3 regions of the Rhizobium sp. AP16 genome follow, and region 1 is predicted to be linked to each of the others. Evidence: riboswitches for the same ligand, from Rfam matches in the RefSeq annotation. Region 1 holds a riboswitch; each other region holds the start of a gene.
What was found. Region 1 has a riboswitch for thiamine pyrophosphate ahead of thiB (thiamine ABC transporter substrate binding subunit). Riboswitches for the same ligand answer to the same signal wherever they lie in the genome.

Region 1 (10,492 bases):
GATGGCGATCTCGCCGTCCGTCGCCGCCTTCGCCGCCGGATAGGGCTGCTTTGGCACATCGGGAAAGGCGCCGCGCAGGTCCGGCGGTGTCGAGTCGAAATCGCCGACCCAGAGCTCGGGCGTCGCATTGAGCGCCACGGCATGGCGCATGCCGCCATCCGCCGCGATGAAACGGCTGCCGGCCGTCTCAGCGCGCAGCCGGTCCGTCAGGCGCAACTCGCCGCCGAGGAGGATGGTAAAGGTCGTGGATTGGCTCATGTGCCAAGCCCATAGCGCAAAGACATGTCCCTAGGAAGAGCGCTCTTCAGCGCCAAGCCGGCATTCAGTCGGCGGTTTCCTTGAGACGTGTCTGAAAAGCATGTTCGTAGCCACCGATGAAGCGGTCGAACAGGTGCGAAAAGACCGCGATATCCTCGGCCGACCAATCCGCAAGGATGCTTTCGATGAGAGCGAACTTCTGCGCCTGGATTTCGGCAAGCAGCCTTTGGCCGAGCGTCGTCAGCACAACGACGATGCGCCGTGCATCCGCCTGCGATGCCTTGCGGCGCAGCACGCCGCGCGTCACCATCTCGGCGACGATGCGGCTTGCCCGCGAAGGGTCGATGCGCAGGATCTCGGCGATCGTCCCGACGGTGACCTCACCGGACCCTTCCGCCCGCCTGACGGCATCGATGACGTCGAGATGCGAAAGCTCCAGCCCCGGCGCAACATTCTGGATCGCCAGCCGCCCGATCATACGGCGACCCGTCATCAGGCGCATGCGCGTCATCACCTGGCCGATGCGCAGCAGATTCTCGTCCTCAGGCAGCGGCGTTGCTTCAATTTCTCGTGTGGTCGTTGCTGATGTCATCCCGCCAGCATATCAAAGATGGGCAGACATTAAAATATGCAAACGGCATTCATCTGCCGTTGACAATTATATGCCAATAGCACATATATTGCCTTGCAACATGTTGCCCTCGAATAGCCCACCCGAAAGCAAGATGCTGCGGATTCAGGAACTGGAGCGACCCATGCCCGTTCGGTCGAACGCGCGGCACTCCAGGCAAGCTCGGATTTCTCGTTCCATGGACATGCAGACTACGCCCGCGCCGCTCGTTGCGGATCACCGCCGCCGGCTTATCCTCTTTCTCTTCCTGATGACCGCCATGTTCATGGCAACGCTCGACAACCAGATCGTCTCGACGGCACTGCCGACGATCGTCGGCGAATTCGGACATCTGGAGCGTTTCGGCTGGATCGGCTCTGCCTATCTGCTGTCCCTGTCCGCCGTCATGCCGGTCTATGGCAAGCTCGGCGACCTCTTCGGCCGCAAATATGTAATGATGACCGCGATCGCGATCTTCACCGTCGGCTCGGCCGTCTGCGGCCTCGCGGTGTCGATGGATACGCTGATCGCCGCCCGCGTGCTGCAGGGTCTTGGTGGCGGCGGCATCCTGGTGTCGATCTTCGCCGTCAACGCCGATCTTTTCGAGCCTCGTGAGCGCGCCCGCTACCAGAGCTATTCCAGCCTGGTCCTGATGGCGTCCGGCGCCATCGGCCCGGTTCTCGGCGGCACGATGAGTGACCTCTTCGGCTGGCGCTCGATCTTCCTCGTCAACGTACCGATCGGCTTCATCGTCCTTGCCGGCCTCGCCTTCATGCTGCCCTACCGCAAGCCGGCCCGTAAGCCGAAGATCGACTATGCCGGAGCGATACTGCTGGCGCTCACCACCACCAGCATCGTCCTTGCCGCCGACGGCACGGAACTCTTCGGGTCGCTGCTGTCACCGCAATGCCTCAGCATCATCGCCTTCGGCGCGCTCTCAGCACTCGCCTGGGTCTTCGTCGAGCGCCGTGCGCCGGAGCCGATCGTACCACTGACGCTGTTTCGTAACCCGACCTTTGGCCTACTCTTGATCACCTCGATCACCAGCGGCGCGGTCGCGATCGGCATGGTCAATTATTTCGCGCTCTTTTTGCAGACGACGACGGGCCTGTCGCCGTCCGTCGCCGGTCTGCTCTTCATCCTGTTGACCGGCGGTATCGTCTGCGGCTCGCTTTCGGCCGGCCGGCTGATTTCGGCGAAGGGCCGCTACAAGCCCTTTGCCATCGCCAGCGCCGCCTGCAGCACCATCGCCTTCGCAACGCTGGCACAGGTCCATGCCGGCACGCCGATCGCCTTCATCGGCGCCTTGATGCTGCTGCATGGCATCGGCATCGGTCTTGCCCAGCAGGTACCGGTCATCGGCATCCAGAACACCGCCGCCAGCCGTGACGTCGGAGCCGCCACCGGCGCCGTAACGCTGTCGCGCATGGGCGGCGCCTCTATCGCCATCTCCATCTACGGCGCCATCATTGCCGCCAAGCTCGGCAATGTCGGTGTGTCCATCCCCGGTGTTCCCAACATCAAGGAGCTGACGCCGAAGATGATGGCCGCCCTGCCGGACGCGACACGCGAAGCGGTTGCCAGCGCCTATGCCAGTGCCTTCAGCCCGCTGTTCATGACCGCCGCCGCCATCTGCTTCGTCGGCCTGCTGACCGCGCTCACGCTGAAGAACGTCCAGCTTCCGAGCGCCACCAAGAAGATCGACAGCCAAGCCGCTGCCCACGCCGCCGAGTAAGTCGCGCATCCTCGCAATCGACAAGGGAATCATCCCCCTTGTCATCCCTTCGTCACGGGGCTAAATCTGCCAACGCTCTAACGGGGTGCCTTGTATCCATTCGGATATCTGGCTGAGAGGCTTTCACCGGCCAACCCGCGGAACCTGATCCGGCTAACACCGGCGGAGGGATTAGACGCGTGACGAAATCATAGCGCCCTTTTCCCGTTCAAGACGAAACCAAGAGGAGGCGCTGCCATGCCCAACCGATCGCTGATGACATTCTTTGCCGGCCTGGCCTTTGCCGCCGGCACCACGCTTCTTGCCGCACAGGCCGCAGGGGCCGCCGACAAGACGCTCACCATCTACACCTATGAAAGCTTCACCGCCGAGTGGGGTCCGGGCGCCAAGGTCAAGGCCGCCTTCGAGAAGACCTGCGGCTGCACGGTCAATTACGTCAGCGTCACCGACGGTGTGGCACTGCTCTCCCGGCTGAAGCTGGAGGGTGCCGGCACCAAGGCCGACGTCGTTCTCGGCCTCGACACCAACCTCGTTGACGAGGCCAAGGATACCGGCCTGTTCGATACCAGCGGCGTCGATACCTCCGCCCTCAAGGTTCCCGGCGATTTCAAGGACGACGTTTTCGTCCCCTATGACTACGGCCATTTCGCCGTGATCTACGATACCCAGACGATCAAGAACCCACCGAAGAGCCTGAAGGAACTGGTCGAGGGCGATCCGTCGCAGAAGATCGTCATCGAAGATCCACGCACCTCGACACCGGGCCTCGGCCTGCTGCTCTGGGTCAAGTCGGTCTATGGCGACAAGGCGGCAGACGCCTGGACGAAGCTCAAGGGCCGTATCCTGACGGTGACGCCTGGCTGGTCGGAGGCCTATGGCCTCTTCACCAAGGGCGAAGCGCCGATGGTGCTCTCCTATACAACGTCGCCGGCCTATCACATGATCGAGGAGAAGACCGACCGCTATCAGGCCGCCGCCTTCTCGGAAGGTCACTACATCCAGATCGAAGTCGCCGGCCTGATCAAGTCGTCGCCGAACAAGGAGCTTGCCCGCGATTTCCTGAAGTTCATGGTCTCGCCGGGCTTCCAGGACACCATTCCGACCAACAACTGGATGATGCCGGTCTCGGCAACCTCCGAGCCGCTGCCGGATGCCTTCAGCAAGCTGGTCGTTCCCGCCAAGACTTTCCTGATGAGCCCGGACGAAGTTGAGAAAAACCGCAAGGCCTGGATCGACGAATGGCTGGCCGCCACCAGCACCAACTGACGCCGACATGATACTGACGGCACCCGAGAGACGACATGCCATTGCCGGCGGGGCATTCAGCCTCGCCGGCATCGCCGTCTTCATCGGCCTTGCCATCGTCATCCTGCTTGCCACCGGCATCGGATCCGGTGGCGGCAATCCGCTTGCCGACCCCTATATCCTCCGCGTGCTGCGCTTCACGCTGCTGCAGGCGACGCTCTCCACCCTGCTCTCCATCCTCCTTGCGATCCCAGTCGCCCGTGCCTTGGCGCGGCAGCCGCTGTTTCCCGGCCGGCTCTGGCTGATCCGGCTGATGGCCGTCCCCATGGGCCTGCCGGTGCTGATCGGTGCGCTCGGCCTGCTCGGCATCTGGGGACGTCAGGGCATTCTCAATCAGGCGCTGACGGGCCTCGGTCTGTCGCAGCCGATCAGTATTTACGGGCTGACAGGCATCTTGCTCGCGCATGTCTTCTTCAACTTGCCGCTGGCCGCCCGCCTGATGTTGGCCGGACTGGAGCGCGTGCCGACGGAATATTGGCTGATGGCCGGCGGGCTCGGCATGCGCCCCGCCTCCGTCTTCCGCTTCATCGAATGGCCGGTGCTGCGCGGCTTGATCCCCGGTATCGCCGGCCTGATCTTCATGCTCTGCGCCACCAGCTTCACGCTGGTGTTGACGCTGGGCGGCGGCCCCGCCGCGACCACGATCGAGGTGGCGATCTATCAGGCGCTGCGCTTCGATTTCGATCCCAGCCGCGCCGTCACGCTGTCGCTGCTGCAAATCGTCGTCACCGCCGCCATTCTCGGCGCGATGGCACTGATGCCGGCACCGGACGACCACGGGCTGACGAGCGGCCGCGCAACACGGCGGATCGACGGGACATTGCCTGCCGCGAGATGGATCGACGGCGCACTACTGCTGCTCGCCGCTTTGTTCATCGGCCTGCCGCTCGCCTCGGTCGTCATCACTGGTCTCAAGGCCGATCTTCTGAAGCTCGTCAGCCAGACGATCTTCCTGCAGGCGACCGCAATGAGCCTTGCCATCGCCCTTGCCGCCGGCCTTCTGGCAGTCCTGACCTCCTTCGCCATTGTCCGCGCCCGCGCAACCGTATCAGCCGAGCGCCGGAAAGCGCCCGGCCTGCGCGGGTTGGCGATCGCCCTTAGCGGCACCTCCTCGCTGGTTCTTCTGGTGCCGCCGATCGTGCTGGCGACAGGATGGTTCCTGGCGCTCCGGCCGCTCGGCGATCCCGCCCGTTTCGCAGCCCTGCTGATCGTCATCATAAACGCCCTTATGGCAATCCCCTTCGTCATCCGCGTCATCGAACCAGCCTATATCGTTCACCGCCGCCGCACCGAACGCCTCGCCGCCAGTCTCGGGCTTCAGGGCGCGGCACGGCTGCGGCTAGTCGACTGGCCCGGCCTGCGCAAGCCCTTCTTCACGGCGCTCTCCTTCGCCATGGCGCTGTCGCTCGGCGATCTCGGCGCTGTCGCCCTCTTCGGCTCCGACAGTCTGATGACGCTGCCCTGGCTGGTCTACAGCAAGCTCGGCAGCTATCGCACCAACGATGCCGACGGGCTTGCTTTCATCCTGGGGCTGGTATGTCTTCTGCTGACCATCGCCGGCACTGCTGGCCAAGGTAGGCATGAGGATGAAGGCAGGCGGAATGACTGACGGGCAAGACATGGCGGAACGTAGCATCGCGATGACCGGCGTCGAGCTGCGGCTCGGCACGCATGATTTCCGCTTCGATTGCGATTTGCCGCAGGGTAGGATCATCGCCATCACCGGCCCATCCGGATCAGGCAAGTCGACCTTCCTCAATCTGCTCGCCGGCTTCGAGACGCCGGATCGCGGCCGCATCCTGCTGACCGGGCAGGATGCCACCAGCCTGCATCCCTCCGAGCGGCCGGTATCGCTGGTCTTCCAGGACAACAACCTCTTCGCCCATCTCGATCTTTTCACCAATGTCGGTCTCGGCATCAGCCCGTCACTGAAACTTTCGACAGAGGATCGGAAACGGATATCGGAAGCTCTTGCGCGCGTCGGCCTTGCCGGTTTCGAGCGACGCAAGCCGGGCACGCTCTCCGGCGGCGAACGGCAACGCACCGCCTTTGCCCGGGCGCTGGTGCGCGACAAGCCGATCCTGCTGCTCGACGAACCCTTTGCCGCGCTCGATCCCGGCCTGCGCTCCGGCATGGCCGAGCTTCTGGCCGCGCTCCATCGCGAAACCGGCAACACGGTGTTGATCGTCTCGCATGATCCCTCGGAGGTCCGACGCCTTGCCGATCACGCCGTCTTCATCGACGGCGGCACGATCCGGCTTTCGGCCCCCATCGACCGCTTCCTGACCCAGGAGAGCATCCCGGCGCTGACCACATTTTTACAACATTAGGCGCAATGCAGCATTTCAGCGGCGATTTTGCCTTAATTTCGTCGCGGCATCCGGCTGAAAGTCCTGGTAAATGCTTGCCAAAATACAACGCAGTCACAATTAAGCGGAGTCTCGCTATGCAACGGCTGCCGAAATCGGCTACAGCAAAAGCTTGGATCATCCGGTCGAACTCAGGTCTGATCGCGGTGGATGCAATCTTAAACGACACGCGGCTATGATCGGCCCGATCATGAGCAAGCAAGTCTGGCATGATCAAGCAAGTTTGGCGCCCAGCCGGTATGGCAGCGAAATGAGTGGGATACAGGCACTGAAGCAGAGTAAGCACGCAGGACGAAGGATCAGTGCGACTACCGCGGCCCATGCGCGCCGCTTCGCTCTCGTCTTTCTCGCCGCGACGGTGCTGAACAGCTGCCAGTCGGTGATGGACCAGTCCTACCAGCCGAACGTGTCGCCTTCCGCCAATCCGCAGATCGTCTCCGAAGTGCAAAAGAACGATCCGCGCGCGCAAATGGGCGCCCGCGAGCATCCCCGCATTCTGGCAAGCTACGGCGGCGAATATAAGGACGCCAAGACCGAGCGCCTCGTCGCCCGCATCGCCGGCGCTCTCACCAGCGTCTCGGAAAACCCGCAGCAGTCCTACCGCATCACCATCCTGAACTCGCCCTCGATCAACGCCTTCGCGCTGCCGGGTGGCTATCTCTACGTCACCCGCGGCCTGCTGGCGCTTGCCAACGACGCCTCGGAAGTCGCCGCCGTGCTGTCGCATGAGATGGCGCACGTCACCGCCAATCACGGCATCGAACGCCAGAAGCGTGAAGAGGCCGAGGTCATCGCCAGCCGCGTCGTCGCCGAGGTCCTGTCGAGCGATCTCGCCGGCAAGCAGGCGCTCGCCCGCGGCAAGCTGCGGCTCGCCGCCTTCTCGCGCCAGCAGGAGCTGCAGGCCGACGAGATCGGCATCCGCACGCTCGGCCAGGCCGGCTATGACCCTTACGCCGCATCCCGCTTCCTCAACGCCATGGAAGACTACAGCCGCTTCATGACGGCAAACTCCGACGCCGACCAGAGCCTGGACTTCCTGTCGAGCCATCCGAGCACGCCGCAGCGCATCGATCTCGCCAAAGCGCATGCCCGCGAATTCGGCGAGGAAGGTAAGGTCGGCGACACCGGGCGCGATTATTATCTGAACGGCATCGACGGCTTGCTTTATGGCGACAGCCCGGAGGAAGGCTATGTACGTGGCCAGACCTTCCTGCATGGCGGGCTCGGCATCCGCTTCGACGTGCCGCCCGAGTTCCGCATCGACAACAAGGTCGAGGCGGTCATGGCGACAGGCCCCGGCGACATCGCTGTCCGCTTCGACGGCGTCGCCGACAGCCAGAACCAGAACCTGACGAACTATATTTCCAGTGGCTGGGTCACCGGCCTCGACCCGACATCGATCAAGTCGATCACGGTCAACGGCATGGAAGCAGCAACCGCGCGCGCTTCGGCCGACCGTTGGGATTTCGATGTCACCGTCGTGCGCGACCGCGCGCAGATCTTCCGTTTCCTGACGGCGGTGCCGAAGGGCAGCATTACCCAGCTCGAGCAGACGGCCGATGTGCTGCGCTCAAGCTTCCGGCACATGACGCCGGAGGAAGCTTCGTCGCTGAAGCCGCTGCGTGTGCGCGTCGTCACCGTCAAGGCGGGAGACACCACCACCACGCTCGCCGCTCGAATGATGGGCACCGACCGCAAGCTCGATCTCTTCAAGCTGATCAATGCAATGCCGACCGGTGCGTCGATCGCGCCCGGCGACAGGGTCAAGATTATCTCTGAATAGGGAAAAAGTGGCTTCGCCCCAACGGGGAGAAGGCGCGCGGCAGGCGCAGGCTGCTGGGCATCAGACTGCCCTCAATCCGCGCCAAAGGCGTTGGAGACGAACGCTCCTCGTCCCGTTATTGCCCCGGCACCTTCTCCCCGAGGGGAGAAGGATGTCACGCATAGCTTGCCATGCGTGGATCGGCATCGACCAGGGCGCTGCGGAGCTTCTCCATGGCGCGGCTTTCGATCTGACGGACACGTTCCTTGGAAATACCGAGATCGGCGCCCAGCTCCTCCAGCGTCGCGCCATCCTCCACCAGACGGCGCGCGCGGATAATCTTCATTTCGCGTTCGTTCAGATGCTTCAGCGCGGAAGCAAGCCAGACGCGGCGGCGTTCGCCGTCGATCATGTTGGAGACCTGCTCATCCGGCAAAGGCTCGTCGCTGATCAGGAAATCCATGCGTTCGGCACTTTCGGCATCGCCGGATATCGACGGCGCCTGCAGGGAGGCGTCATTGCTGGAAAGGCGGGCATCCATGGTCTGCACGTCGGAGAGGCTGACCCCGAGGGCGACGGCGATTTCCTCATGGATGGACTGGACGGTGACGCCGGTATTGCCCCTGGCGAGCTTGGCGCGCAGGCGGCGGAGATTGAAAAACAGCGCCTTCTGCGCCGAACTCGTCCCGCCGCGCACAATGGACCAGTTGCGCAGGATGTAATCCTGGATCGAAGCGCGGATCCACCAGCTTGCGTAAGTGGAAAATCTCACCTCCCGCTCCGGCTCAAACCTTGCCGCCGCCTCCAGGAGCCCTACATAACCTTCTTGTACAAGGTCGCTCATCGGCAGGCCGAAATTGCGGAATTTCCCCGCCATGGAGATCACCAGGCGCATATGGGCGGTGGCGATCTTGTTGCGGGCGCCACGATCCTCGTGGTCCTTCCAGCGAATGGCAAGATCGTGCTCTTCGTCACGGGCGAGATAGGGAGCGGCCATCGCCATCTTTATCATACGCCGATCTGCAGACATATTCATATGCATCTCCCTAAATTCGGCCTCAAAATCATCTCTGTGCCGCGGGTCGACGGAAAAGGCAGCAAATATCGTTTCCGAACATCGCTGCGCGGATGAAAAGCTATGAATGGAATTCTGTAGAAGACCGATGTCCAGAACCGGACGGTCGGTTACCGGTCTAGTTCAATGTCATCGAAATAACCTGGCAACGGAAACAACTTTAGATCGCCAGGAAATTTCCTATCAGAATGCATCGGCCGGCCCTCATGAGCGTCAGGGGGGAACGGCTAGTCCGAGAGTTCACTCCACGAGAAAACTCACACCAGCCGCAAACACGTGGCTTAAACGCGGCAGATCGCAAAAGGTTCCAAAGAAAAAACCCGGCACGAGGGCCGGGTTTTTTGGATGTGGTATTTTGACTTTCGTCCTATGCTGCTTCGTCCTGGGAATCGTCTTCTTCGACGACCTTACCGCGCTTCGGACCCTTGTTCAGATTGGTCTCGACCAGACGAACGGCCTCGGTTTCGGACATCTTGTTGACAGCGGCGATTTCGCGCGCCATGCGATCGAGCGCGGCTTCGTAGAGCTGACGTTCGGAATAGGACTGCTCCGGCTGGTTCTCGGCGCGATAGAGATCGCGAACCACCTCGGCAATGGAAATCAGATCGCCGGAATTGATCTTGGCATCATATTCCTGGGCGCGACGCGACCACATGGTCCGCTTGACGCGGGCCTTGCCCTGGACGACCTTCAGCGCCCGTTCGACGAAATCCGTCTCGGAAAGCTTACGCATGCCAATGCTCATGGCCTTGGCCACAGGCACCTTCAGACGCATTTTGTCTTTTTCGAAGTCGATTACAAAAAGCTCAAGCTTCATGCCTGCGACTTCTTGCTCTTCAATCGCGGTGATCGTACCAACGCCATGAGCGGGATATACGATCGATTCACCAGTCTTGAAGCCATGGCGTGCTGCTGAAGGTTTTTTCTGCTGGGTCGTCATTCTTTTCAAAAACTCCCTGTTACGCACCCGGTGAGGGCCGGGGCCGGGTCAGTCAGGCCCGGATGAGACGGAAGCACCGTCGGGGTGACTTCATTCTGTTCCAACCATACGCATAAAAAAAGAAATCCGTTCATCGCGATCCCCGACCCGACAACTCAAATCGTTGATATGTCAAGGAAACCGCGTACGGATTGGTTATTTGCTTTCGTGATGGTTCAGGGCATGCGAAATGCCGCAGTGGATCAGTGTGAAGAAGATATCACAAAAATCTGAGGAAATCAATAATTTGCTTTACACGCGGCAAAACGGCCACGTTGACCGCTCAGCAAGCCAACGGCGATGATTCGTCTCGATGACAACCGACTACACCCTTATCGATTGCCTGTCACGGCCTTCGATCAGTCGCCGGCGCCGGGATTAGCCGAGAAATACTTCTCG
Region 2 (10,492 bases), on a different contig from region 1:
AGCTTCTACGGTCGCATGACCGCGATCGAGGCACTGCAGGGCCAGGGCCACACCGATGCCAATCTGAAGGTCGCGCTGTTGCGCGCGGTGCTCGAACGGCCACGCGCCCTGCCGCTTCTCCTGGCGGAAGATCAGCAGGTGCGCGATGCGCTCGCGAGTGGCAAGGACGACGCCGTCATCACGCTTGACCGCAAACTGGAAACCCTCGTGTCCGGCACCAGTGCCGCGGTGCTTTATGTCACCGGCAAGGACGGCATAGCGATTGCTTCGAGCAACTGGCGCGAGCCGCTGAGCTTCGTCGGAAACGACTATTCCTTCCGTGACTACTTCCGCCGGGCGATGGAGACGGGGACGGCCGAACATTTCGCGCTCGGCACAGTCAGCAATCGCCCCGGCCTCTATATATCCCGTCGCGTCGGCGAAGAGGGTGCGGCGTTGGGCGTCGTGGTCGTCAAGATGGAGTTCGACCAACTCGAAGAAGATTGGCGCGAAGCCGTCCGCCCGGCCTATGTCACCGACGAACATGGCGTCGTGCTGATCACCAGCATTCCCTCCTGGCGGTTCATGACGACGTCGCCGCTGCCGCCCGACAGTCTCGCCGCCATTCGCAAGAGCCTCCAGTTCGGCGGCGCCCCCCTGACACCCCTGCCGATTTCCCGCCCGGAACCCATTGGCCCAGAGTCTTCGATCGTCCGCGCAGTCCTGCCGGGCAGCAGTGCCGCGGAATATCTGCGGCTGACGATACCGGTCCCCTCAACGCCCTGGAGGCTGGACTATCTCATCCCGACGGATCAGGCGATTGCATCCGCCGTCCGAGAGACGCGCTTCCTGGCGTTGACCGTGCTGGTGCCGATCCTGGCGATCGCCGCCTTTCTGCTAAGGCGCCGTCACGTCTCGGCGATGCAGATCGCGGTCGGAAGAGTGGCGCGCGAAGAGCTGGAACGGCGCGTGCTGGAGCGCACGGAAGATCTGAGCCAGGCCCGAGACCGTCTGGAGGCGGAAATTTCCGACCATCGGACAACGGAAACCAAGCTGCAGATCGTGCAGCAGGAACTCGTGCAGGCCAACCGTCTCGCCATTCTCGGCCAGGTCGCCGCCGGCGTCGCCCACGAGATCAACCAGCCGGTCGCCACCATCCGCGCCTATGCGGACAATGCCCATATTTTCCTGGATCGAAAGCAGATCGCGCCGGTAAAGGAAAACCTGACCTCCATCGCAGCCCTCACCGAGCGGATCGGCACGATCACCGAGGAGCTGAAGGCATTTGCCCGCAAGGGGCGGAGCGCGCCGAAACCGGTGGAACTCAGAAGCGTTATCGAAGGTGCCGTGGTCCTGCTCAGAAGCCGCTTTGCCGGCCGGCTCGACGCTCTGGAGATCGACCTCCCTCCGGCTGGTCTTACCGTCGTCGGCACGCGCATCCGGCTCGAGCAGGTTCTGATCAACCTCTTTCAGAACGCGCTTGAAGCGCTGGAAGGGCGAGACCGGCCCAGGGTCGAGGTCTCTGCCCGGGAAACAGCCGATGGCGTCGAGGTCACGGTCTCCGACAATGGCCCCGGCATTCCCTCAGCGATCCTTGATTCACTGTTCACGCCGTTCAACACCTCGAAAGAACAGGGCCTTGGCCTTGGCCTCGTCATCTCCAAGGACATCGTCACCGACTATGGCGGTCGCATCGAGGTTGAAAGCAGTGGGAGCGGCACCCGTTTCATCATTCATCTGCGCAAGGCAAGTTCATGAACGACGCATCCCCGGTCTTTCTCATCGACGACGACAAGGATCTGTTGAAGGCGACGAAGCAGACGCTTGAACTCGCCGGCTTTTCTGTCTCCGCCTTTTCGGCTGCGGCGGATGCGCTCGGTGCATTGGAAGCGGATTTCCCCGGCGTCGTCGTTTCCGACATCCGCATGCCACAGATGGATGGGCAGCAGCTGTTCGATCACGTCAAGGCGCGGGACGCGGATCTTCCGGTCATCCTGGTCACCGGTCACGGCGATATCCCGATGGCGGTGAAGGCGATCCAGGACGGCGCCTATGACTTCATCGCCAAACCCTTCGCCACCGACCGGCTGGTGCAAAGCGTACGGCGCGCGGCCGAAAAGCGCCGGCTCGTTCTGGAAAACCGTGCGCTGCGCATTGCCGCTGAGCAGGCGCAAGGCGATCTGCCGCTGATCGGCCAGACGGCGGCGATGGAGCGGCTGCGCCACACATTGCGGCAGATCGCCGATACCGACGTCGACGTGCTGGTGACCGGCGAAACCGGCAGCGGCAAGGAAGTGGTCGCAAGCCTGCTGCATCGCTGGAGCCGGCGGGCAAATGGCAATTTCGTCGCGCTCAATTGCGGCGCTCTGCCGGAAACCGTCATCGAAAGCGAGCTCTTCGGCCACGAGCCCGGCGCTTTCACCGGCGCACAGAAAAAGCGCATCGGCCGCATCGAGCATGCAAGCGCCGGCACGCTGTTTCTCGACGAAATCGAGAGCATGCCACCCGCTGTGCAGGTGCAGCTGCTGCGCGTGCTGGAAATGCGGGAAGTCACGCCGCTCGGCACCAACGAGGTACGCCCCGTCGACCTTCGTGTCGTGGCGGCCGCCAAGGTCGATCTTGGCGATCCGCGCCAGCGCGGCGATTTTCGCGAAGACCTTTATTACCGCCTCAACGTCGTCACCATCTCCATCCCGCCGCTGCGCGACCGGCGTGACGATATTCCGCTTCTCTTCGGCTACTTCGCGGAGCGTGCCGCCAGCCGCTTCAAGCGCGACGTGCCGACCATGTCCACCGCCATTCGCCGCCACTTGCAGCACCATGACTGGCCGGGCAATGTTCGCGAGCTGTCGCACTTCGCCGAACGTTTCGTCCTGGGCCTGGAATCTGCGGCAGGCTCGAAGCCGGGCGAAACCCCTTCCACCGACACAGTGTTGCCCCTGCCCGCCCGCGTCGAGCGCTATGAGGCGGACCTGATCCGCGAAACGCTTGCCCAAAATGGCGGCGATGTCCGCCGGACGATCGAGGCGCTCGGCATCCCGCGCAAGACCTTTTACGACAAGCTTCAGCGCCATGGCATTGTCCGTAGCGAATTTGCGGGTTTTGATGGCGAGGACTAGCAACACCAGACTAAAAGATAGCCGGCAATAATCTTCGACATGCCCATCTGTTCAAGCGGATATCGGGCGTTAGATAGACGTAAGGGACGCCCGGCTGCTTTTGCCGGCCGGGCGGTGAGGAGAATGGAGGAGATATGACGGACATTGGTCTCCGCAACGCGGTCAAACGTGTTGCGCTGTTGAATCTTGGCTATTTCGGTGTCGAATTTGCCGTAGCCCTATCCATCGGCTCTGTATCGCTTTTCGCCGACAGCATCGATTTCCTTGAAGACGCCTCAGTCAGTCTTCTGATCCTGATGGCGCTCGGCTGGAGCATACGCAATCGTGCCCGTGTCGGCATGGGGCTGGCGGGGATCTTGCTCATCCCGGGACTGGCAACCATCTGGACCGCCTGGCATAAATTCATGGTTCCGGTGGCCCCGGAGCCGCTGCCGTTGTCCCTGACCGGCCTTGGAGCGCTGGTTGTTAATCTCTCCTGCGCCATGATGCTGGTTCGCTTTCGCGACCATAGCGGCAGCCTGACCCGCGCTGCCTTTCTATCTGCCCGCAACGATGCACTTGCCAATATCGCTATCGTCGCGGCCGGTATCGTGACGGCGTTCCTGTGGCATTCCGCCTGGCCGGATCTTATTGTCGGCATAGCCATCGCTGCGATGAATGCAGATGCGGCGCGCGAGGTCTGGATGACGGCAAGAGACGAACAAAGGGCGGCCGCTTAAGTGCCCGATGCGCGAATTGCGTCTGTTTGGGGTGCCAATTGCGCCGCCACGAAGGCCGTGCGGTCCAGCACTGCCATGGCTTGCTCAACCAGGCTTTCCAGCGCCTGCGCGCTCTCGCATGCCTGCGCGATCAACGGCGCGCTCAGGCATATTCGCAAGGCACTCGCCGGCATATCGCCAAAATCGGCGCAACGAACCGGCTGGCCAAGGCGCACCGGCGCAAGGCCACCCTTTTCGATTGCCAGTTCCTTATAAACTGCAGCGGTCTCCGTCGCCGGCAGGAGGCCTCCGTGATAGGGATTCCTGAGGTAGAATGAAAAGATCGACGGGATTTCGTCCCAACGCGATCCGCGGGGACGGTCCCCCAAGCGTTTTCGATCTATGGCGCGCGTATCGAGCGGTTCGAAGGCGTTGTCGCGCTCCAGCCGATGCTGCACCGCCCCGGCAAAAGCGGACAGGACAGCGGTTACCTTTTCTTCGGGCAATTTAAGGAAACGTTCCAGCTCAAACAGAGCCGCCTTCCATCGCAATAGGAGCCCGAAATTGGCGCGATGCGGCAACCCATCCGCCGCCGCCCAGTCCTCCGGCCAATCCGCTCGCGCGCAATAATCGGCAAGCGCTGCCGGCAAAGCCTGCAGCTTCAGGCGAGCCGACAATCGCGGCGGGCACAATAGCGCCCCGCTGAAGATCGGCCCGGCCAGGAACTTCGACCCCGTCAGCGCCACCAGGAAGTCATGGGCGAGATAGGCGCGGATCGTTGCGGCGGAAACGCGAAACTGGCAGGCATCGATCATGATGTCGAGCATGGCGCCGAAACGCGCCTTCAGGCGGAAAACCGTCACGAGGCTCGGCGCCAGCAAGCTGGTCTTGGAGACGTCCGTCACGATCAGAAGGCATCTGAGACCGGCGGCGCGGGCGAGTTCGATCAGCCCCCTCAGCTCGCTCTCGATTTCTTCGTCGCTGCGCAAGGTACCATCGGCGTTCCGCACCGCGATTGCGGTATTGCGCGTCATCTGTCCGGGGCTGAGCTCCTCGCCCTTGGCAACGGGGCGATCGCTGCTGACGCGGCTCATGAAGTGCCGGCCGGCAGCGGCGGCCATGACCCCGCTCCCGGTCTCGTTGCCCATCAGCGTTATGGTCATCAATGTCCGGTCATCCTCGCGCGCCAGCAGCGCGGCGACGAAAAGATGGAGATCGGTGCCCGATGTCGCCACGACAGCATCCACTTGCTCCGAGCTGCCATCAAGGCCGAGCAGGTGCAGCAGTTCCGTCCGGACCTTCGCGATCTCCTGCGCGTAGATGTCAGCGGCGGGATGCGTTTCCATCTCCCGCAGAAGTTTCGAATGATAGGCACCGACTGCCGCGAAGGCGGGCGTAGAAATGGTCGATGCGGTGGAGGAGCCGAAGGCAAGGTCGAGCGGCCGAGGCGATGGACCGTGGCCATACATGTTGAGGCCCGTCACCGGTTCGCAATCCAGCCTTTCGTCTCCGCCGGAAACTAGGCAAGCAAGGAGCGTGTCACAATCGTTATCCAACTGGCTGCTCGAAGTGAGGCCAGAGACACGGTCGTCAAAGCTCTTTTGCATGCGCGGCATTCCTGTTGCTGTCCTTTATCGACGCACTTCGAATGCGCGCATCGATGTCTATGAGACATTAGGCCAAACAAGATGGAGCGAGGCTGACGTGCCGATCGGATAGGTCCAGGCAATCGCAGATATGAAAAACCCGCCGCCATGGTGGCGACGGGCTCAACGACGATTTGGCAGGTTGCTTAGCCGGCGGCCGTAAGCTTGTCCTGGGTCTTGGTGTCGAAATCGCTGGCGTCATGGCGCTCATGCAATTGGTCGGCGGGATCGCCGTGCAGGCGATTGACCTTGCGCCCACGCTTCGCGGCCGGCCGTGCGAAGATCTGCTCAGCCCAGCGTTGGACGTTCTTATAATCCTGCACCTGAAGGAACTCAGCCGCACCATACTGCCAACCCTTCGCAAGAGCACCATACCAGGGCCAAACGGCGATATCGGCAATCGTATAGTCCTTACCTCCAAGATATTCGCTTTCGGCGAGACGGCGATCGAGCACGTCAAGCTCGCGCTTCACCTCCATGGCGAAGCGGTTGATCGCATATTCGATCTTTGTCGGCGCATAGGCATAGAAATGGCCGAAACCGCCGCCGAGATATGGGGCGCTTCCCATCTGCCAGAACAGCCAGGACAGGCATTCGGCGCGAGCCGGTTGCTCGGTCGGCAGGAAGGCGCCGAACTTCTCAGCGAGATAGGTCAGGATCGAGCCGGATTCGAAGACCCGGATCGGGGTCGGGCCGCTGCGATCCAGCAGCGCCGGGATCTTGGAGTTCGGATTGACATCGACGAAACCGCTTCCGAACTGATCACCTTCGCCGATCTTGATCAGCCAGGCGTCGTATTCAGCGCCGCTATGGCCGAGAGCCAGCAGCTCCTCGAGCATGATCGTGACCTTCACGCCGTTCGGCGTTCCCAGCGAATAGAGCTGGAGGGGATGGCGGCCGACCGGCAATTCCTTCTCATGCGTCGGTCCGGCGATCGGACGGTTGATGTTGGCGAATTGGCCTCCGTTCGCCTTGTTCCAGACCCAGATCTTCGGCGGCGTGTATTCGGCAGAATCGGTCATGCTCAAACTCCTGATTTTCGGCGGATACAATTGCGATGTATCGACCGATCTAGCGCGTTCTCCATTACGCACATAGGGGGCACGATCAATTTTTACGAGAGGGCAGGATCACATTGGCGTCAGGAATTGCGCGTGAGGACCTGACTGGCTTCGCAGCCGGGCCGCTAGAGGAATTCGCCTCAGCCCAAAACGAAAAAGCCTGCCGCGGGAGGAGGTGCGGCAGGCTTTTCGAAAAGAACCGAACAGCAGCTGGGAGGAGGAGTGCTGCTGTTCCCGCAGGCGACCTTGGGAGGAGGATAAGAGCGCCTGCATCATCGAAGGGACGCGGGAGGAGGTGCATCGCTTCGATAAATATGACTATACACTAGACCTGCTTACTTCATAGGCATTTATTTGCAGGGCAGCTATGCGTTATGCGAAAAGCAGGAGGCTTCTGGGCGACAGATCCCTCAACCGAAAGGCCGAGTTTCTCCTGGCATGCACGCAAAACAAAAGCGCCCGCTCGGGAAGAAGCAGGCGCCAGCAGAATTTTGACTGTAGATCAGCGTTTTATGCTGTTAGCGAACAACGGCCGCACGGGCGACGTTGCGGATTTCGCTGCGGCCGATGCCGAGGTCATGCAGTTCGCGGGTGGACATACGGCCCAGTTCGGCGACCGTCTGACGATACTTGAGCCAGTTATTAAAAGAGCGTGCTACGTTCATGATGATCCCCTTTCCTAGGGTATTCGAAGCTGAGCTGCCGTGTTTGGCGCTCCATCCGCTTCGATGAGAGAGATATAGTGCGAAACCCTCGTTGATTGTATAGACAAGACTTCAGTGCACCCATGCGAATGACGCATGGGTCATACTGCATACGACAGACGGTCCGTCCGCTCCGCCTCCCCTCGACTGCGGATCGATCTGCGATTTGCTGATGACAGGACAATCTTTCTCTGCGAAAAAGATACCGATTGAGAGACAGGGGCGTCCGTCGATGACGGGCTGAGAAGCACCCTTTGAACCTGAACCAGATCATGCTGGCGGAGGGAGTCGCTCGGGGTCTCGGCATGTTGCGTCGCCTGCCCTTTGCGTCTCGCCCCGCCCGAAAGGCGCGATATGCAAAACCCGACCACCACTCCAGGCAGCCTGTTGACCGCAATGCGGGCAAACCCGCCGCTGGTACAATGCATCACCAACTTCGTCGCAATGAACATCGCGGCCAATGTGATGCTCGCCGCCGGCGCATCGCCCGCCATGGTGCATGCCGAGGAGGAGGCCGGCGAGTTCGCCGCGATCTCCGGCGCGTTGACGATCAATATCGGCACGCTTTCCACAGGCTGGCTGGCCGGCATGACATCAGCGGCACAGGCGGCAAACAAGGCGGCCAAGCCCTGGGTTCTGGACCCCGTGGCACATTACGCCACATCCTTCAGGCGCCGATCGGTCGCGCAGTTGCTGGAACTGCAGCCGACGATAATCCGCGGCAATGCCTCGGAAATCATTGCGCTTGCCGGAGGCACCAGTCGTGGCCAGGGCGTCGATAGCCGCGATCCGGTCGAACTGGCAGAGGAAGCCGCCGTCCAGCTTGCCCAAAAGCATCGCACGATCGTTGCGGTCACCGGCGCCACGGATTTCGTCACCGACGGAAACAAAGCCAGCCGCATAGAGGGTGGCTCGCCGCTCATGCCGCAGGTGACCGCGCTCGGTTGCTCTCTCACCTGCCTCGTCGGCGCCTTCGCTGCGACAAGACCGGATCATCCGCTCGATGCGACGGTCGCGGCGCTGGCCGCTTTCGCCGTGGCAGGCGAACGGGCAGGCCGTCAAGTCGACGGACCCGGTTCGTTTTCATGGCGCTTCCTCGATGCGCTGGCCGCGCTCGATGAAAAGGCGATCGACAGCGAAGCAAGGGTCATCTCGCTATGAAGCACTTCGATCTCTCCCTTTACTTAGTCCTCGATCCTGTGCTCTGCGCCGGTATCGGCATGGTGGAAACCACACGCGCTGCTGTCGCTGGCGGCGCCACCATCGTGCAGCTGCGCGACAAGCATGCCTCGACCGCAAGCATGATCGAAACCGGTCTGGCGCTGAAGCAGGCGCTGGCGGACACGAGCGCACGCCTTATCGTCAACGACGATGTCGAAGCAGCAATCGCGATCGGGGCCGACGGATTGCATATCGGCCAGGATGACATGGATGCCCTCACTGCTCGCCGACTGATCGGTCCCGACATGATCCTCGGCCTCTCGGTGGAGACCGAAACACTTGCTGCCGCCATTGACCCTGCCGTCGTTGACTACGCCGGGATCGGTCCAGTTTTCGCGACACCGACGAAGCCTGACCACAAACGGCCGATCGGCTTCGCCGGCCTTGCCCGTATGATCGATCTCTGCCCCGTTCCATCCGTTGCGATTGGCGGTTTGAAAGCCGAACATGCAGCCGAGGCCCTCTTGGCCGGTGCCGATGGTATCGCCGTCGTTTCGGCTATATGCGGCACGCCGGACCCACGGACTGCAGCAGCCGAGATCGCCAAAGCCATCAGAGAAGCGAGATCATGATCCGAAACGTACTCTCCATCGCCGGCTCCGACCCATCCGGCGGCGCCGGCATCCAGGCTGACCTGAAAGCGTTTTCAGCGCGCGGCGTCTATGGAATGGCGGCGCTGACTGCGCTGACGGCACAGAACACGCAAGGTGTTTCCGGCGTCCACCCCGTCCCGCCGCAATTCGTTGCCGATCAGATCGAGGCGATCTTTGCCGATGTCCGTGTCGACGCCATCAAGATCGGCATGATCGCAAATGCAGCCATTGCCGAGGCCGTCGCCGACGCGCTCGCCCCACATCGAGACATTCCGATCGTCCTCGATCCGGTGATGATCGCCAAGGGCGGTGCCGCGCTGCTCGCAGCTGACGCCGTTGATGTCCTGACTAGACGGCTTCTACCGCTCGCCACGCTACTGACGCCCAACCTACCGGAGGCAGCAGCCCTTCTGCACGAACCAGTCGCCGAAAATCGCGAGACGATGGCGCGGCAGGCACAAGCATTGGCGAAACTCGGACCATTGGCTGTCCTGATCAAGGGCGGTCACCTTGATAGTGATGAGAGCCCCGACGTGCTCGCCAGCCCAGAGGGCCTTATCTGGTTCGAAGCCAGCCGCGTGCCGACCAAGAACACGCATGGGACCGGCTGCACCCTGTCCAGTGCCCTCGCCGCCGAAATCGCCAAGGGGGCGACGCTGACGGAAGCCGTCGCCACCGCCAAGCATTATCTCGCCGGCGCGGTTGCCGCAGCCGGAACGCTTTCCGTCGGTAGCGGCCATGGGCCGGTTCAGCATTTTCACGCGCTATGGCCAGCTACAGAAGGACAACCGAAATGAGCCTGCCTCTTAACCAGCAAATCGTCATCGTCTCCGGCGCGGGCCGCGGATTCGGCGCGGCGATCGCGGCCGCCTTTGCCCGCGAAGGCGCGAAGGTCGCCATCAATTATCGCGCCAGCCGTGAGCCTGCCGAGGCGCTGGCCGCCCGGCTCGGGGACCATGCCCAAGCGTTCCAGGCCGATATCCGCAGCCAGGACGAAACAGAAAGGCTCGTTGAGGAGGTCACGGCGCATTTCGGAGCACCCACGACGATCGTGCATAATGCGCTTGCCGATTTCAGCTTCAACGGCGATGCCCGCCCGAAATTGGATGAGCTGAGCTGGAAGGCAATCGCCGTGCAACTCGACACTGCCCTGCTAGGTGCGCTCAATCTCATTCAGGCGGCACAGCCCTCGATGGCAAAAGCCGGCTTCGGTCGGATCGTGACCATCGGCACGAACCTCTTTCAGAATCCGGTCGTGCCCTACCATGATTACACGGCCGCCAAGGCCGCTCTGCTCTCGCTAACGCGAACGGCGGCCGCGGAACTCGGGCCGCAGGGGATAACGGTCAACATGGTGTCCGGTGGCCTGCTCCGCACCACGGATGCCAGCAGCGCCACGCCGGAAGCCGTGTTCGATCTCATTGCCGCAAACACGCCGCTTCGTCGCGTGACGACACCGGAAGAAGCGGCG
Region 3 (10,492 bases), on a different contig from region 1:
CGCGCTCCGATGCCTAAAGCTCGGTTTGAAGCTCTTGTCCAACGGTCGAGGAGGTGCGTTTTGCAACGCATCCGACGCCTGTCGTGTGAGCTTCGCCGTCGCAAAAGCGGGCTTGCAAGTTTCTCGTTCCTTTGCGGGCGTCTATTTTTCGCGCACCTATTACAATTGCCCGATTAATGGCCTGTCGCGCGTGAAAACACAAAACTTGAAAACTCGGTTCGTCATGAGTATTTGTCATGCCGAAGACATAATAGGGACTCCATGCGTCGCTTCCTTCCTTCATTACCGGCCCTGCAAGCATTCGAAGCTGCTGCTCGCCACATGAGCTTTACGAAGGCGGGAGAGGAGCTTGCGATGACGCAAAGCGGCATCAGCCGCCATATCCAGAATCTCGAACGCTATCTCGGCGTCCGGCTGTTCGAGCGCTCCGGATCGCGGCTCGTGCTGACCGATCCGGGCGCCAAATATTTTCAGGAGATCGAACAGACGCTCAACAAGCTTGAGGAGGTCTCGATCGACGTCGTGCGTGGGCGCAAGGCGGATGCATCGCTGATGATCGGCGCCTATCCCACGCTTGCGGCACGATGGCTCGCACCCCGGCTCGAAGGCTTTGTACAGGGAAATCCCGATATGCCGATCGAGATCATGCTGGTCGATCCCAAACTGGATTTCGACCACAGCCGGATCGATATCGCCATCCTGCGAGGGGTGGGCTCCTGGCGGAATGCGCGCGCCTCCTTGCTGTTTCCAGAGGAGCTTGCCGTCGTCGCCTCCCCGAAGCTGATCCCGGCGACGACGAAGCTCGACTGGCTCGATTTCGCCCGGTTTCCCACGCTTCAGAATGCCAGCAGGCCGAGCCTCTGGCTCAACTGGTTGCGGGCCGCCAATCTGAGCTATAGCGGCGCCATCCAGGGGGTCCGCTTTGCCCATAGCGAGATGCTCATCAACGCCGCCGTCAGCGGTCTCGGCCTGGCGGTCGTGCCGGTGCAATATGTCGAGCGGGAACTGGAGAGCGGCGAATTACATTTGCCGCTCGGAAAGCCGGTTCGCTCCAGCGAATCCTATTGGGCCGTCTATTCGGAGCGCAAGTCGCAAAAACACAGCGTCATCGCATTCCGCGACTGGCTGTTGCATGAGAGCCGGAAAAACCGCCAAGTGACGGGTGGGACTGCGGCGTAACAACACCCCGGCCTGTCCTTGACCGCACTGCCTTTTTCTCTAGTCTTCATCGGTATTTGCAACACCGTGGCCGTTGAGGATTTAAGATGTTTGGAATGACGAAGGCGAGCAAATTTGGGCTCGTGTGCCTGGCCGTGGCGGCCATCTCCAGTTTCGCGTCCGCCGCAGAGACGAAGGTTTCGTTCAGCGTCGACGGGCAAAAGGTGATCGGCACCCTATCAACGATCGACAGCAACCCCAAAGCGCCCGTCGTTGTCATGTTCCACGGCTTTGGTGGCTCGCGCGACGAACTGCCCATCAAGGACACCAAGGACGGGGTCTTTTCACGCAGCGCCCGGCTTCTTGCCGAAAGCGGCTATGCAAGCCTGCGGATCGACTTCCGTGGATCCGGGGAGAGCGATGGCAGATGGGCGGATACCACCTTCTCCCGCCAGATCAAGGATGGCATCGCGGCGGTGGATTGGCTGAAGGCCAGCGACAAGGTCGATGGCTCCAAGATCTCGATCCTCGGCTGGAGCCAGGGCGGCCTCGTGGGCGCCCATGTGGCCAGGGCGCGCCCGGAGGTCAAGTCCGTGACCTTATGGGCGCCGGTGGTGACGCCGCTTTACACCTACGGCAACGTCCTCGGCGCGGATAATGTCGCGAAAGGATTGACCAGCCCGCCGGACACGGAGATCACCGCTAGGTTGCCCTGGGGCGTCGATACCACACTGAAGGCGTCCTTCTTCAAGGAAATGCCGACCACCAGCACGATCGCGGCGATCGCGCATTATCCCGGCCCACTGCAAGTCATTGTCGGCAGCAAGGATACGACGGTCACGCCCCAGCCGGCATCCGGCCAGGTCCTTCTCGACTATCACGATGGCGAGGAACGTCTGGACGTTTTCGACATGGATCACGTTTTCAACGCCTTTACCGGGCCGCAGACGATCGATAGCCACCTGGTTCCCGCAACGCTGGAATGGCTGAAGAAATTCAATCCCTGATAAGGTCACAGATCTGCTGAGCGGCGTTGCGTCCGCTCATCTTTTCTCCATTGATATCCAGCTTCAGCTCTTCAGACGACAGCCGTCGGCAGCGGCGTTCCGGCGAAATGGGCGTCGAGATTGGCAAGCACCAGATCGGCCATTGCCCGCCGGGTCTCATACGTGGCGCTGCCGAGGTGCGGTGCCAGAAGCACGTTGTCCATCTCGAAGAGCTCCTCCGGCACACGCGGCTCATCCTCGAAAACATCAAGTGCCGCGCCGCCGATCCGCCGATCCCGCAAGGCGACGACCAGCGCCCGCTCATCGACCAGCGAGCCGCGTGCCACGTTGACGAGCGTGCCGTTCGGCCCGAGCGCATCGAGCACTTCGGCGTTGACCACATGCCTGGTTTCGGCGGTGGCGGCGGCCGCGAGAATGAGGACATCGCAATTTGCGGCAAGCGCTGCGAGCGTCTCATGATAGTCGTAGGGCACATCCCGCTTCGAGCGGGCCGAATAGGAAATGCGGGCGTCGAAACCTTCGAGGCGCCTCGCAATCGCCATGCCGATACGGCCGAGCCCGAAAATGCCGTAGCGGCGGCCGGCGACCCGCGTCGAAAGCCCCATATCGGCCGAAAGCCACTTGCCTGCCCGGACATAGGCATCGGCACGCGGCAATTGCCGACCAAAGGCAAGGATCAGCCCAAGCGCCAGGTCCGCGACATCGGCCGTCAGTACATCCGGCGTGTTGGAGACACGAATGTCCCGCCGCTTCGCCTCGGCCAGATCGACCTTGTCGAAGCCGACGCCGTTGATCGCGACGATTTCGAGTTTGGGAAGGACGGCGGCCAGATCGGCGGGAATACCGAGGTGACCGCCGGTGACGGCGGCGCGAATGCTATCGCCATTGGCCGCCAGGAAGCCTGCCTTGTCCTCCATCTCGAAGAGGCGGTGGACGGCAAATCGTTTGGCCAACTCAGCCTCAAGAAAGGGCGTCAGTGGGCAGAGCTGCAGGATGTCTACGGTCATGGATCAACTCAAACTTTGAACGAGGGTCATTTCACGTCTGATTTCACGAACTGGCGCAGCTCCGGCGTTTGCGGGTTGGCGAATAGTTCCGCCGACGGTCCCTGCTCCCAGATCGTGCCCTTGTGCATGAAGATGGTTTGGGTCGCGACACGCCGGGCAAAGCTCATCTCGTGGGTGACGAGGATCATCGTCATGCCGTCGCGCGCCAGTCGCTCCATGACCAGCAGCACTTCCTCGGTCAATTCCGGGTCGAGCGCGGAGGTCACCTCGTCGAAGAGCATCACCTTCGGCCGCATGGCAAGCGAGCGGGCGATGGCCACGCGCTGCTGCTGGCCGCCGGAGAGCTGATCCGGATAGGCATCGAACTTTTCCGACAGGCCGACGAGTTGCAGCACTTCGCGGGCGATCTCGCGGGTCTGCGCCTTCTTGACGTCCTTGACGATGCGCGGCGCCAGCATGATGTTTTCGCCGACCGTCAGGTGCGGAAACAGATTGTAGCTCTGGAAGACGATGCCGACATCGGTTCTAAGATCCCTGAGCGACTTGGCATCGCCGCCGAGCGCATGGCCGGCAATCTCGATCCGGCCCGAATTGATCTTCTCCAGCCCGTTCATGCAGCGAAGCAACGTGCTCTTTCCGGAGCCGGAACGACCGATCAGCGCGAAGACCTCGCCACGCCCGACGCTCAGCGACACGCCTTTGAGAACCTCGAGCGCACCGAAGCTCTTGTGAACATTTTCAACGATTACTTCCGGCATGAAGCCTCCTTTCCAGCCAACGCGACAGCTGGGACAATGGGTAGCAGACGACGAAATAGAGGGCCGCCACAGCGATGAAGACGCGAAACGGCTGGAACGTCGCATTGTTGATGAGCTGCCCGGCACGGGCGAGTTCGACGAAGCCGATGATCGAGGTGATCGAGGTATTCTTGACCACCTGCACAGCAAAGCCCACGGTCGGCGGCAGGGAAATCCGCACCGCCTGCGGCAGGATCACGTAGCGATATTGCTGCAACCGGGTCATGGCGAGCGATTCCGACGCCTCCCATTGCTGCTTGGGCACGGCCTGGATACAACCCCGCCAGATCTCCGCCAGATAGCCGGAGGCATAGATCGTCATCGACGCACCCGCGGCAATCAGCGGCGGCAGTTCGAAGCCGGCAAGGCTCAGCCCGTAATAGGACAGGAACAGGATCATCAGGACCGGAATGCCCTGGATCACCTGGATGTAAGTGCCTGCAGCGATACGCACGGCCTTGATCGACGAGGTGCGGGCGAGCGCGACGGCAAAGCCCAGGAGCCCGCCGCCGATCAGCGCAATGATCGTCAGAACGACGGTCCATTGCAGCGATTGCAGTAGGAAGGTGAATTCATTGATACCGAATGTTCTGAGTGTCATGCCTGTGCCTCCGGCAGGGCCGTGATCGTGCGGCGTGCGACGCGGCGGCCGAAGAGCCACATTCCGACGAGCGCGAGACCGGCGCGCAACACAAGCGCCAGCGCCAGATACATCAGTGTGACGACGATATAGACTTCGAAGGACCGGTAGGTCTGCGATTCCACGAAGGCGGCCGAGGCGGCCAGTTCATGGGTCGAGATCGCCGAGCAGATGCTCGATGCCAGCATCATCAGCACGAACTGGCTGCACAGCGCCGGATAGACCTTGGCGACGGCCGGCACGATGATGACATGGCGATAGATCTGAAACCGCGTGAAGCCGAGCGCCTCGCCCGCCTCGATCTGAGATTTGTGCACCGCCTCGATGCCCGCCCGGATGATTTCCGTCGAATAGGCGGCGAGATTGATGGTCATGCCGATCAGCGCCGCCGTATCGGCACCAACCCTCAGGCCAATACCCGGCAGACCGAAATAGACGATGAAAAGCTGGACCAGAAAGGGCGTGTTGCGGATAACCTCGACATAGGCGTCGACCAGAAACCGCACCCACTTGCCCCGGACGGAGCGCAGAGAGGCAAGCACGATGCCGAAGGCGGAGCCAAGGATGATGGAGAGAACCGAAAGCCTGATGGTCAGCCACAGACCGCTCAGGAACTCACCCTGATATTGCGCGAGCGCGCTGAATTGAAACGTATAGGACATGGAAAGGACCTCATTGAGGTTTCGCGACCCGCCGGCGAATGTTCCGCCGGCGGGCACAGGCACAAACCCAATCAGAAGGACGGAAGCTGCGCCATCGGCCGGCCGGTCCACTTCATCGAGATCTTGTCGAGATCACCGGAGACCTTCATGAGATAGATCGCGGTATTCAGCCACTGGCGCAGTTCGAAATCATCGATCTTCGTCGCCATGGAGTTGCCCTGCTGGAAGAAAGTGAAGCCGACCTGCAGACCCGCATCCGGGCGCTGCTTGATGATCGCCTCGCCAACCGTGGACGGCACGGCCGCCGCGTCGGTCTGGCCGGCGATCAGCGCCTGTGCGCTGGTGGAATCGTCCTCATAGACAACGATTTCGAGACCGGGAACCGCCGCCTTGCGCAGCGCCGTTTCCTGCGACGAACCACGATTCACCGCAACGCGCTTGCCTTGGAGATCGGACAGCTGGGTGAATTTCTGGTCGGGACCGGAAATGATGTCCATGTTGAAGGCGCTGTAGGGCTGGGTGAACATCACCGTCTTCGCCCGCTCGCCGGTCGGCGCCAGCGTTGCGACGAGGAAGTCCACTTTACCAGTCTGCAATGCCGGAATGCGCGACGGCGGCGTCAGCGGAACCAGCTCTACCGGCAGCGAAAGGTAGCCGGCGATCAGATTGGCGACGTCGACGTCATAGCCGGCCGGATTGCCCTTCTCATCGACCATGCCCATCGGCGGAGCACCGGTCAGGACGCCAATGCGAACCTTGCCGCGCGAGACGATGTCGTTCAGCGTCGTCGCATGCGCCTGTGTCGTCGCGAGCAGCCCCGCGGCCACAATGCCGACTGCCGCCATGATCCCACGCAGGGATTTCGAAATGTTCATGATACTCCTCCATCTGGTGCTTTGTCACACTCCGCCGCTACCCACTCCCCGGAGCCTTCGCGGTGGAAACCACTACCCCATTCGCGGTACCTATGTTTGCGGTAACATAGGAAAAATGGATGGGAAAATTGCTCTGCCAAAGCCAGCAGCCTTGGGCCTATTAATCCGCTCCCACGGAATTCAAAACGATAATGCTTGCATTCCTCCACCGCTCCCGATCCAGTTCGCACCTTTTCGGTTGGTAGTTGCAATAGAGCATGTTACCGGTATCATTGCAAGTCAGATCAGACACAGCAATTCAGACAGAGCTTTAAGGGAGGAAAATTCATGTTCACTCGCTCCGCGATTTTCGAGGGCGCAATCCATGCCGGCCGCGAAGAGGAATTCTTTCGCATCGTCGAGGAAAAGCTGTTACCCGTGTGGAAGCGCATGCCGAATGCCCAGGCCGTGCGTGTGATGCGAACCGGGCGCAGCGACCCCGGAGCCGCGCCGATCATCATGGTCCAGGAAATCGATTATCCGTCGATGGAAGCCGTGGAAGAGGCGCTCGCCTCGCCCGTTCGCCTGGAGGGTCGCGCCATTACCGACGAGATGATGAGCATGTGCGACGGCCGGTTCTACCATCTCGTCTACCAGCGGATTGCGTGAGCCAGAAACAGGGGAAACCGTGGCGCATCCTTCAGACACATCCCGCAAGGCGACCATGAGCGACGTCTCGCGGCTTGCCGGCGTTTCGAAGATGACCGTTTCGCGCGTGCTGGCCGATCCAACGCTGGTCGCCGAGCCGACACGCAATCGCGTGATGACGGCGATCGAGCAGCTCGGCTATGTGCCGGACCGGACCGCCAGCTCACTCTCCTCGCGTCGGACCAACTTCATCACTGCGATCCTACCGACGCTGACCAACGCCAACTTCGCCGACACCGCACAAGGCCTTGCGGGTGCGCTGCGCGCCGCCGACTACCAGCTTCTGATCGGCTACACCATGTACAGCCTGACCGAAGAAGAACGCATCGTTCGCGCCATGCTGGCGCGACGTCCGGATGCCATCGTCATCGCCAGCGCGGTCCACACCAAGGCGACCAACGAGATGCTGCTGCGGGCGGGCATTCCGATCGTCGAAATCTGGGACGTGTCGGAACACCCGGTCGACCATGCGGTCGGCTTTTCCAACTACGAGGTCGGGCGCCTGGCGGCCCGGCATCTCATCTCCCTCGGCCATCGCCGCATCGGCGCCATCGGATCGGCGGTCACCGCGGACGCCACCGATTTTCGCGGCGAAAGTCGCCTGCTCGGATTTGCCTCGGCCCTTCGGGAGGCCGATCTCTCCGACGACTTCATCGTTCGCCAGAATGCCGCGCCCTCGTCCTACGATCACGGAGCGGAGGCGCTGAGCACGCTTCTCAAAAAAGCGCCCGACGTTCAGGCCGTCTTCGCGGTTTCCGACATATCCGCGGTCGGCGCGCTGATGGAATGTCATCGCCGCAAGATCGTCGTGCCGGACGACCTTTCCATTCTCGGCTTCGGCGATTTCGACATCGCCCACCAGTGTGTGCCAGCACTGTCGACCATCCGCGTCGACGCCGCAATGATCGGCCGAAAGACAGGGGAATTGCTACTTGCAATCCTGGAGCCGGACGGCACCACCGGGCAACCGATGGAGACCCGCCTGAATGTCGGCTTCGAACTCGTGACCCGCGAAACGACGAGCACGCCCAAAACATAGCCGTGTCGCTCGGCCGAACCGCCTCGCAGACAAGCCACGGAATTATCACTTCGCTTGCGGGGTTGACATCACCCGAACCGAGAGCATAGCCTTCACGACATTCACCAGGGGGGTCCCGGCAAGGGGCTGAGATACTGCTGGACAATACGGCTTTGCCGATTGTGGCGCAGTGACCCGTTGAACCTGATCCAGTTCATACTGGCGTAGGGACGGTGCAAGCGCTCGAAAGGCTTATGGATTCACGCGTGGAATCCTGAGCCGGCGTCTTTTCATCATTCCGGCTGAGGACTGGGTCTCCAATCGCAACTTGGAGCCTCAAACCATGAATATCGCCGCAAAGAATATCACCCCGACAGTCACCACCGGCCCCTTGCCGGCATCCCGGAAGATCTACATTCCCGGAGACATCCATCCCGACATCCGCGTGCCGATGCGCGAAATCGGCCTTCATCCGACTTCTGGCGAACCGCCGGTCATCGTCTACGATTCCTCCGGCCCCTACACGATCGAAGGCGCCGATATCCGCATCGAGCAGGGCCTTCCGGATCTGCGTCGCAACTGGGTGCTCGCCCGTGGCGACGTCGAGGCCTATCAGGGCCGTCATGTGCGCCCTGAAGACAATGGCTTTGCCAGCGGCGAAAGGCTGACGCCCGAGTTCCCCACGCTGCGCCAGCCGTTGCGCGCCAAGGGTGGCAGGGCCGTCACCCAGCTCGCCTATGCGCGCGCCGGCATCATCACGCCAGAGATGGAATTCATCGCCATCCGCGAAAACCTCGGCCGCAAGGCGCAGGCGGAGGCCATGGTCCGCGACGGCGAAAGCTTCGGCGCCCATATTCCGGATCATGTGACGGCGGAATTCGTCCGCCAGGAAGTGGCCGCGGGACGCGCTATTATCCCCGCAAATATCAACCACCCGGAAGCAGAGCCGATGATCATCGGCCGAAATTTTCTGGTGAAGATCAACGCCAATATCGGCAACTCGGCCGTCACCTCGTCGATGGCCGAAGAGGTCGAGAAAATGGTCTGGGCGGCGCGCTGGGGTGCCGATACCGTCATGGACCTTTCGACCGGCCGCAACATCCACAATATCCGCGAATGGATCATCCGCAATTCTCCGTTGCCGATTGGCACCGTGCCGCTCTATCAGGCGCTGGAGAAGGTCGAGGGCATTGCCGAGAACCTGACCTGGGAGGTCTACCGCGACACGCTGATCGAGCAGGCCGAACAGGGCGTCGACTATTTCACCATCCATGCCGGCGTGCGGCTCCACTACATCCCGCTCACCGTCAACCGCGTCACCGGCATCGTCTCGCGCGGTGGCTCGATCATGGCCAAGTGGTGTCTCCATCATCATCGCGAGAGCTTCCTCTACGAGCATTTCGAAGAGATCTGCGACATCTGCCGCGCCTATGACGTCTCCTTCTCGCTCGGCGACGGCCTGCGTCCCGGCTCGATTGCAGATGCCAATGATGCGGCCCAGTTTGCCGAGTTGGAGACGCTGGGCGAATTGACCAAGATCGCCTGGGCTAAGGATTGCCAGGTAATGATCGAAGGCCCCGGCCATGTGCCGATGCACAAGATCAAGGAGAACATGGACAAGCAACTCGCCGTCTGTGGCGAGGCGCCCTTCTATACACTCGGGCCGCTGACAACCGATATCGCACCCGGCTACGATCACATCACCTCCGGCATTGGTGCTGCCATGATCGGCTGGTTCGGAACGGCGATGCTCTGCTACGTCACGCCGAAGGAGCATCTGGGTCTTCCGGATCGCAACGACGTCAAGACCGGTGTCATCACCTACAAGATCGCCGCCCATGCCGCCGATCTCGCCAAGGGGCATCCGGCCGCACAGCTGCGCGACGACGCCCTGTCGCGCGCCCGCTTCGAATTCCGCTGGGAGGATCAGTTCAACCTCTCGCTGGACCCGGAAACCGCCCGCAGCTTCCACGACGAAACACTGCCGAAGGAGGCACACAAGGTCGCGCATTTCTGCTCCATGTGTGGCCCGAAATTCTGCTCCATGCGGATCTCGCACGACATCCGCGCTGAGGCACAGAAGGAAGGTCTGGAGGCGATGGCGGCAAAATACCGCGAGGGCGGCGATCTCTACATGCCAGTCGATGCCGTCGAGCCCTCGGCCGGCTGAGATGCAGGTCCTTGTCAAAGGGGCCGGCGTCGCCGGCCTCACGGTCGCGCATGAACTCCATGCTCGTGGTACCGAGGTCACGGTTTTCGACCCGCGTCCAGGGTTCGGCCATGCCGCGTCCTGGCTTGCGGGCGGCATGCTGGCGCCCTGGTGCGAGCGTGAAAGCGCCGAGGAGGCCGTGCTCTTACGTGGCATGGACGCTCCCGATCGGTGGGATGCTATCCTCCCGGGACACGTCGTCCGCAACGGAACGCTCGTGGTCGCACCGGCGCGCGATCACGGCGAGCTGAAGCGCTTCGCCGGCCGCACGACGGGTTATGAATGGCTGGAAGAAGAAGCCATAGCCGCGCTGGAACCGGCGCTTGCCGGACGCTTCCGGCAGGGCTTGTTCTTTCCCCGCGAAGCTCATCTCGATCCGCGACGAGTGTTGCGAGCGCTGCAAGAAAAGCTCTGCAGGCAAGGCGTCACCTT

Region 2: linked by a shared signal. The riboswitch ahead of thiM (hydroxyethylthiazole kinase) and the one ahead of thiB (thiamine ABC transporter substrate binding subunit) in region 1 are both predicted to bind thiamine pyrophosphate.
Region 3: linked by a shared signal. The riboswitch ahead of thiC (phosphomethylpyrimidine synthase ThiC) and the one ahead of thiB (thiamine ABC transporter substrate binding subunit) in region 1 are both predicted to bind thiamine pyrophosphate.

The regions. Positions count from the first base shown of each region.
Region 1 is NZ_AJVM01000016.1:79,661-90,152, forward strand. Features, by position in the region: gene PMI03_RS09320 (thiamine diphosphokinase) at 1-258, opposite strand, end outside; gene PMI03_RS09325 (MarR family winged helix-turn-helix transcriptional regulator) at 323-850, opposite strand; gene PMI03_RS09330 (MDR family MFS transporter) at 1,068-2,603, shown strand; TPP riboswitch at 2,675-2,791, shown strand; gene thiB (thiamine ABC transporter substrate binding subunit) at 2,841-3,869, shown strand; gene thiP (thiamine/thiamine pyrophosphate ABC transporter permease ThiP) at 3,877-5,517, shown strand; gene PMI03_RS09345 (ATP-binding cassette domain-containing protein) at 5,510-6,238, shown strand; gene PMI03_RS09350 (M48 family metalloprotease) at 6,660-8,060, shown strand; gene PMI03_RS09355 (RNA polymerase factor sigma-32) at 8,215-9,075, opposite strand; gene PMI03_RS09360 (CarD family transcriptional regulator) at 9,482-10,054, opposite strand; gene fdxA (ferredoxin FdxA) at 10,453-10,492, opposite strand, start outside.
Region 2 is NZ_AJVM01000067.1:25,123-35,614, reverse strand. Features, by position in the region: gene PMI03_RS21310 (sensor histidine kinase) at 1-1,737, shown strand, start outside; gene PMI03_RS21305 (sigma-54 dependent transcriptional regulator) at 1,734-3,098, shown strand; gene PMI03_RS21300 (cation transporter) at 3,233-3,817, shown strand; gene PMI03_RS21295 (hypothetical protein) at 3,814-5,403, opposite strand; gene yghU (glutathione-dependent disulfide-bond oxidoreductase) at 5,589-6,464, opposite strand; gene PMI03_RS31160 (DUF1127 domain-containing protein) at 7,022-7,168, opposite strand; TPP riboswitch at 7,416-7,511, shown strand; gene thiM (hydroxyethylthiazole kinase) at 7,562-8,368, shown strand; gene thiE (thiamine phosphate synthase) at 8,365-9,000, shown strand; gene thiD (bifunctional hydroxymethylpyrimidine kinase/phosphomethylpyrimidine kinase) at 8,997-9,818, shown strand; gene PMI03_RS21270 (3-oxoacyl-ACP reductase) at 9,815-10,492, shown strand, end outside.
Region 3 is NZ_AJVM01000001.1:390,259-400,750, reverse strand. Features, by position in the region: gene PMI03_RS01845 (LysR substrate-binding domain-containing protein) at 262-1,179, shown strand; gene PMI03_RS01840 (alpha/beta fold hydrolase) at 1,275-2,165, shown strand; gene PMI03_RS01835 (2-hydroxyacid dehydrogenase) at 2,237-3,172, opposite strand; gene PMI03_RS01830 (amino acid ABC transporter ATP-binding protein) at 3,199-3,930, opposite strand; gene PMI03_RS01825 (amino acid ABC transporter permease) at 3,911-4,570, opposite strand; gene PMI03_RS01820 (amino acid ABC transporter permease) at 4,567-5,271, opposite strand; gene PMI03_RS01815 (transporter substrate-binding domain-containing protein) at 5,343-6,146, opposite strand; gene PMI03_RS01810 (hypothetical protein) at 6,474-6,794, shown strand; gene PMI03_RS01805 (LacI family DNA-binding transcriptional regulator) at 6,850-7,872, shown strand; TPP riboswitch at 7,969-8,100, shown strand; gene thiC (phosphomethylpyrimidine synthase ThiC) at 8,195-10,021, shown strand; gene thiO (glycine oxidase ThiO) at 10,023-10,492, shown strand, end outside.